3 regions of the Burkholderia oklahomensis C6786 genome follow, and region 3 is predicted to be linked to each of the others. Evidence: riboswitches for the same ligand, from Rfam matches in the RefSeq annotation. Region 3 holds a riboswitch; each other region holds the start of a gene.
The links. A riboswitch is a leader RNA that binds a small molecule or an ion and turns the genes downstream of it on or off. The one in region 3 is predicted to bind thiamine pyrophosphate.
Positions count from the first base shown of each region.

Region 1: another riboswitch for thiamine pyrophosphate. It lies ahead of thiC (phosphomethylpyrimidine synthase ThiC); the one in region 3 lies ahead of BG90_RS26655 (DMT family transporter).
Region 2: another riboswitch for thiamine pyrophosphate. It lies ahead of BG90_RS09280 (FAD-dependent oxidoreductase); the one in region 3 lies ahead of BG90_RS26655 (DMT family transporter).

Region 1 covers NZ_CP009555.1:314,717-316,977, reverse strand. Annotated here, with positions in the region: gene thiC (phosphomethylpyrimidine synthase ThiC) at 1-775, opposite strand, end outside; TPP riboswitch at 899-1,016, opposite strand; gene BG90_RS01450 (pentapeptide MXKDX repeat protein) at 1,339-1,599, shown strand; gene BG90_RS01445 (DUF1223 domain-containing protein) at 1,760-2,261, shown strand, end outside.
Region 2 covers NZ_CP009555.1:2,058,074-2,060,334, forward strand. Annotated here, with positions in the region: gene BG90_RS09275 (ABC transporter ATP-binding protein/permease) at 1-426, opposite strand, end outside; TPP riboswitch at 696-825, shown strand; gene BG90_RS09280 (FAD-dependent oxidoreductase) at 1,051-2,184, shown strand; gene thiS (sulfur carrier protein ThiS) at 2,226-2,261, shown strand, end outside.
Region 3 covers NZ_CP009556.1:2,001,412-2,003,672, reverse strand. Annotated here, with positions in the region: gene BG90_RS26660 (hypothetical protein) at 1-81, opposite strand, end outside; gene BG90_RS26655 (DMT family transporter) at 324-1,160, opposite strand; TPP riboswitch at 1,232-1,338, opposite strand; partial or broken gene BG90_RS26650 (Rossmann-fold NAD(P)-binding domain-containing protein) at 2,138-2,261, shown strand, end outside.

The DNA.
Region 1 (2,261 bases), on a different replicon from region 3:
CGATCGACGACGTGACGGCCGAGTTGCCGATGTTCGCGTTGATCTTCACGAGGAAGTTGCGGCCGATGATCATCGGCTCGGTTTCCGGGTGGTTGATGTTCGCCGGGATGATCGCGCGGCCGCGCGCGACTTCGTCGCGAACGAACTCGGGCGTGATCTCGACGGCCGCGTTCGCCCCGAACGCGGCGGCGCCGAACGCCTGGCCGACGTGCTGGCGGCCCATCATCGCGGCGAGCTTCGCGCCCGCCGGGCCGCTCGCCTTCAGGCTTTCCAGATACTCGGCGCGGCGCTGGTTCTCGCGGATCGCGATGTATTCCATCTCGGGCGTGATGATGCCCTGGCGCGCGTAGTGCATCTGCGTGACGTTCTTGCCCGCCCGCGCGCGGCGCGGGTGGCGGTGCAGGTCGGGGAAGCGCAGCTCGGCCGTCGCCGGGTCCGCCGCGCGTTCGCGGCCGTACTCGCTCGTGAGACCCGTCAGCGTTTCGGTGTCGCCGCGCGCGTCGATCCAGCGCTGGCGCAGCGCGGGCAGGCCCGAGCGGATGTCGATCTTGACGTCCGGGTCCGTGTACGGGCCCGACGTGTCGTAGACATAGATCGGCGGATTCTTTTCGCCGCCGAAGCTCGTCGGCGTGTCGGATTGCGTGATTTCGCGCATCGGCACGCGAATGTCAGGTTGCGAGCCCGTCACGTAGACCTTGCGCGAGTTCGGCAGCGGGGCGACGGCGGCGGCGTCGACGCGGGCGTCGGCCGACAGGAATTTGGGATTGGCGTTCATGCGATCTCCTGTGTCGACCCGAGTAGGCGCTTTAGCGCTTGCTTGGGTCCCATGCAAAGCGGATGTGGGGGCGCTAAGCAGGAGACGAGATTCGCGACGCGACGGGATTCAGACGTGGAACAGCGGCGAAATCCTGACGCTTCCCTGCGCTGGCATTATCCAGATCAGGTTCAAAGGGTATTTCTCACCCGCGCCGCACGATCGCTTGATCGAATGCATTGCAGGACCCCCGCGTTAGCAAGCGCAAAAGATACACCGGGTCGGCCGCGGTTTCAACAGGGGACAGATCGATTGCGCGCGAACGCGCGTCCGGCTGCGCATGCTGCGTCGCGGCGGGGCGGCCTGGGCGGCGTCCGTGCGCGCGCGTTCGAGGCGCGCGGGCGGCGCGTCGCCTTGCGCGTCGAGCCGGCGCGGGCAGGGTGCGGCGACGCGTTTGCGCACCGCGCGATCGGCCGCGCGCCGACGCAATCGCCGGTCCCGAAGAAATTTTTGCGCGCCGTTGTCATATCCGTCGCTGTGTCCCGACTATTCGGCTCCTCAACCAATAACGATGGAGCTATCCCATGAAAAGGAATCTGATTGCTGTCGCGTGTGTCGCCGGTTTCGCGTTCGCCGCGCCGTTCGCGCATGCGCAGAACGATGCGATGTCGAAGGATGCGATGTCGAAAGACGGCATGGCGATGTCGAAGGACGCGATGTCGAAGGACCAGATGGGCAAGAAGAAGGATCACATGGCCAAGGGCGGCATGAAGAAGGATCACATGGCGAAGGACGCGATGCAAAAGCCGATGTCGTCCGACAAGATGAGCCCGATGTCGAACTGAGCGACGCCGTTTCCGGTGGATTTCATGGCGTGACCCGGCGCGGCCGCCCATTCGCTGTTCGGGCGGCCTTTTTTCTCGCGACGCCGGGCGCCGCGGGAAGCCGGATCGCGACACGCATGCCGGCGTGCGTGGCGTACGCGCCCGCGCCCGGCACTGACCGATGAGTTTCGATATGTCGATTTCATTTTCCGCTTCGACGCGCGCCATCGCGGCGACGCTCGCGCTCGGCGCGGCGTGCGTCGCGCAGGCGGCCGCGGGCGGCGCGTGCACCGCGCGCAGCCCCGACGGCCGGCAGGCGCTCGTCGAGCTCTACACGAGCGAGGGCTGCAGCAGCTGTCCGCCCGCCGACGACTGGCTCGCGCGGCTCGCATCGCATCGCGCCGCGCCGCGCATCGTGCCGCTCGCGCTGCACGTCGATTACTGGGACGGCCTCGGCTGGACCGACCGTTTCGCGCAGCATCGTTTCACCGAACGGCAGCGCGCGCTCGCGTCGCGCGGCGGCGGCAGCTTCGTCTATACGCCGGAGGTCGCCGTCGCCGGTCGCGAGCTGCGCAACTGGCGCGATGCGGACGCGTTCGAGCGGCGCGTCGTCGCGACGGCCGCCGAGCCCGCGCGCGTCGGCATCGCGCTGTCGGCCGCGCGGCGCGCGGACACGCTCGACG
Region 2 (2,261 bases), on a different replicon from region 3:
GGGGTTGTCGGCGAGCCGGTCGCGCTCGATCCGGTAGAAGTTGCGGTCGCCGAGCCATTCGTGCAGGAAGCGCGTCGTCAGCCACTGGCGCCAGCGGAAGCCGAGCATCTGCCGCAGGTAGAGGCTGTACACCGCGAGGATGATGAACGCGAACGCGAGCACCGCGAACGTGATCAGCAGGCTCGGGAAGTCGCGCACGTCCTTCGATTGCAGCGCGTTGTAGAACGACGCGCTCCACGAGTTGATCCGCACGTTGATCCACACGAGCGTCAGGTTGATCGCGACGATCGTGATGAGCAGTCCCCACGCGACCTTCCACTCTTCGGAAACCCAATAGGGCTTGATGAGGCTCCACGTGGATATCGGAGACGGATGTCGCGACGGGTCGTCCGGAACGGGGGCGAGGGCTTGCATCGATTGAGTCATGAGCTTCCTGATGTGGGGCCGGCGACGCCGGGCGGACGGCTGCGCCGCGCCCGGCGCGCCCGTTCGGCGCCGCCGCGCGGCGCTCGTGCCGCGGATTCTGGCGAGCATGCCTTAAACGGCGCTTAACGCCGGGAGCGACATGGGCGCGCCGCCGCGATACCGCTCGTGCGCCGCGCCCAGCGGGCATTGTGCCAGCGCCGCAGTGCGGCAGGCGAATTTGCCGCAGTGCGAGGTTTGCGGCGGTTTCCGCTTTTATGGTCTAATGGCCGTCGACGAAACAGGGGTGCTTCGCGCGCCTCGGCCCTGCCGATCGGCAGGCCGGATGCGCGGCGAGGCTGAGAGAGACCCTTCGCACCCGATCCGGGTAATACCGGCGCGGGAAGTTTCCGATCCCGCCGGGCCGCGCCCGCCGCCGTCGCTTTGTCGAGCTGCGCGCCGCATGGTTCCGGCCGGCCTCAGTCGCCGGTTTCGTCCTTTTGGGTGCGCATCTTCGCGCGTGACGGAAGGTATCGATGACCGTGCAATCTTCAGTTCTTTTGCTTCGCTGCGAGCCGTCGGCCGCGGCGGCTTCCCCGGCCCGCCTTTCGGGCCGTCTCTTGGTGACGAACACGACAGGCGGATGCGATGAACCTGCGCGCGTCTGAACCCGATTTCGCGGTGCTGGGCGGCGGCCTCGTCGGCCGCCTGATCGCGTGGCGCCTCGCGGGCGCCGGTCACCGCGTCGCGCTCTACGAGCGCGGCGATGCGGCGGGCTCGGGCTCCGCCGCTTGGGTCGCGGCGGCGATGCTCGCGCCGGTCGCCGAAGCGGCGAGCGCCGAGCGCTTCATCACCGATCTCGGCGTCGCGTCGTTCGACCTGTGGCCGAGCTGGCTCGCCGAGCTGCCCGAGCCCGTGTTCTTCCAGCGCAACGGCACGCTCGTCGTCTGGCATCACGCGGACCGCGCGGAAGCGCCGCTCTTCGAGCGCCGCGTGCGCGCGAACGCGAGCGCCGAGCTGCTCGACGGCGGCCTCGTCGCGCTCGCGGGCGCACAGGTCGACGCGGCCGAGCCGGCGCTCGCCGGGCGCTTCGCGCACGGCCTCCTGCTGCCGCGCGAAGGCCAGCTCGACAACCGCCAGGTGCTGCGCGCGCTCGCCGCGGGCCTTGCCGAGCGAGGCGTCGACGCGCACTGGAACGCCGCAATCGAGCCGCAGGCGGCGCCCGCCGCGCGCATCACGATCGACTGCCGCGGGCTCGGCGCGAAGGCGCAGATGCCGACGCTGCGCGGGATCCGCGGCGAGGTCGCGCGCGTGCACGCGCCGGGCATCGGCCTCACGCGCCCCGTGCGGCTTCTGCATCCGCGCTATCCGCTCTACGTCGCGCCGAAGGAGAACGATCTCTACGTGATCGGCGCGACCGAGATCGAAGGCGAGGACATGTCGCCCGTCAGCGTACGCTCGGCGCTCGAGCTGCTGAGCGCCGCGTTCTCGGTGCATCCGGCGTTCGGCGAGGCGCGCATCCTCGAGCTGAATGCACAATGCCGGCCGACGCTGCCCGACCATCGCCCGGCGCTCGTCTGGGACGGCGGCGCGACGCTCGCGGTCAACGGCCTGTACCGGCACGGCTTCATGATCGCGCCGGAAGTCGCCGACACCGCGGCCCGCTTCGCAGGCGCGCTCATCGAGCGTACGGTGAAGGATGCCGACACGTTCGCCGCGTGGCGGCACGATGCGCGCTGGCCGGCGCTGCTGCAGCACGGCGCGGCGCACGCGCCCGCGTGAAGCGCGGCCCGCCGATCCGATCAATCGATATCGACAGCATCATGGACATCCAGATCAATCAACAGACGCTTTCGCTG
Region 3 (2,261 bases):
TACGCCTTGAGCAATGTCTGCGATCCTGCCGTCGATATGCTCCCGGCGCGCGCCCCTCGGAAAGTGCGGCGCAATCCGCATCGCGAACGGCCTCCCGTGAACGCGCGAACCCACGGCACGTTCGGCGACCGCCGAGCCGTCGCGGCGACAATCGAGTCAACTCAGAATCGAAAGCAATTCGTCAGGATAAGCGGGCGACGATTCATCATATCAATATAGGTAAAAGCGCGCATCAGTGTGAACCAGCACTTGCATTGCAGCAGCGCCTTCGCCTTCCGCCAATCGCCCGATCTCGCCGCATCGGCCGCCGCAAACGCGATCCGTCAAACGGGATACGTGAGGCAGGCGGCGCCGACCGCCACCGCCGCGCAGGCGGCGAAGCGCCGCCCGCTCGGCTTCTCGCCGAGCCACGCCCAGCCGATCAACACCGAAAATACGATGCTCGTCTCGCGAAGCGCGGCGATCGGACCGACCGGACCGCGCGACAGCGCGTCGACGACCGCCGCGTAGCTGATGAGCGAGATCAGCCCGCCCGCCGCGGATTTCAGCATTTCGCCGCGCGTGAAGCCGCCGCTCAAACGGCGGCCGAACAGGAAGAACACGGCCGGCATCGCGATGCCGTAGGCGATGAAGATCCATGCCGCGTACGCGAGCGGATCGCCCGCGATGCGCGAGCCGACGCCGTCGACCGTCACATAGCCGCCGATGAAGAGCGCGGTGACGAGCGCGGCGGCGAACGAGCGCAGATGAATCCGCGACCGGCCGAGCGTGAGGCTCGCGATGCCGCCCGATACGAGCGCGACGCCCGCGAGCGACGCGCCGCCCAGGCGCTGGCCCGCCCACGCGTAGCCGCCCAGCGTGACGAGCAGCGGCACCGTGCCGCGGACGACCGGATAGACCTGGCTGAGCGCCGCGCCCTGATACGCGTACGCGAGAAACACGCTGTAGCCGACCTGCAGCGCGGCGGACGCCGCCAGATACGGCCAGCTCGCGCGCGCGGGCAGCGGCAGCAGCGCCGCGCAGACGGCGGCCGCGGCGGTCGTCGCGAAGCTCATCATGGTGATGCTCCACAGACGGTCCGCGCCGCTTCTCAGCAACGCGTTCCACGTCGCGTGCAGGATCGCCGCGAACAGGACGAGCGCGATGACGGACGGCGTCATCGGCGCGGGTCGAGCGGAACGGGAAACATGGGAGGCGCGGCCGAGGCGCGGCGACCGGCGAGCTTCGGACAAGACATGGCGGACCTCATTCCTACGCCGGCATTACCCGGATCAGGTTTAGGGGTCGTTCCTTGCGCGGAACCTCTCAGCCGATCGTCCGGCTCCCCCTGATGGCCCGGCTATTATCGATAAGAACCCGGCGGCGGGCAAGCCGATGCGGGCGGTTCGATTGCGGAATGCGGGGCCCCCTCGGCCGGCGCGAAGGAGCGGCTGGCCGGAGCGGTTCGCAACGTCCGCCGTCGCGATGCCGGGGCGACGCGATGCCGCGAAGCGCGGCGCAAGCCGCTCACGATCGGCGAGCAATACGATTGGTTCGGCACATCGATCGTGACGCGCCACTCGTCATATCGTCCGGATCACGAATCATTTGCGCGGCATCGATCGGCGCTGCGCGACACAAACCGGCAATCGGTCGATTTTTCCAGCCGTTCGAGCGATGCTTGCGCCGCATCGAATGGCAAACCCGGAATTTCGTCGCGCAATCGGTCATAGCGACTCGATATCAGAAAGCAAGCATGCGCCGACTCTGCGCCCGCTCACATCCCGTTCATATTGCGTTGCGGCGAGCGCACTCGAACGCATCGCGAACGGCGTGACGAGATCCGGCCCGCGCCATGCGCCGGACAAGGCCCGAGCGCCCACGGGCGCACCGTGCTTCGCGATGCAAATCCGTCATCTCGATCCGCCGGAAATCGAATCTCCACTCGCCGCCCTCCTGAATCGACGCCGCGCGTGTCGCTGATCCAAGTCAATTCGGAGCCCTGAACCCGGTGCCTTAATACATTCAATATCCGTCGAGGGGTTTCATCATGGAGCATTCCGCCAGGCAGTTGTTCCATCCGCCGGCACCGCTCCCCGCGACGACGCCCGCGTCGCAGCGGGCGATCGCGCCGCGCCGGCTTCCGTTCACGCTGCTGATCGAGCTGACCGACGATCCGCTCGCCGCGGTGAAAGGCGTCGACTTCGTCTACACGGACGTCTGGGTGTCGATGGGCGAGCCCGTGACGGCGTGGGGCGCGCGGATCGCGCTGCTGAAGCCGT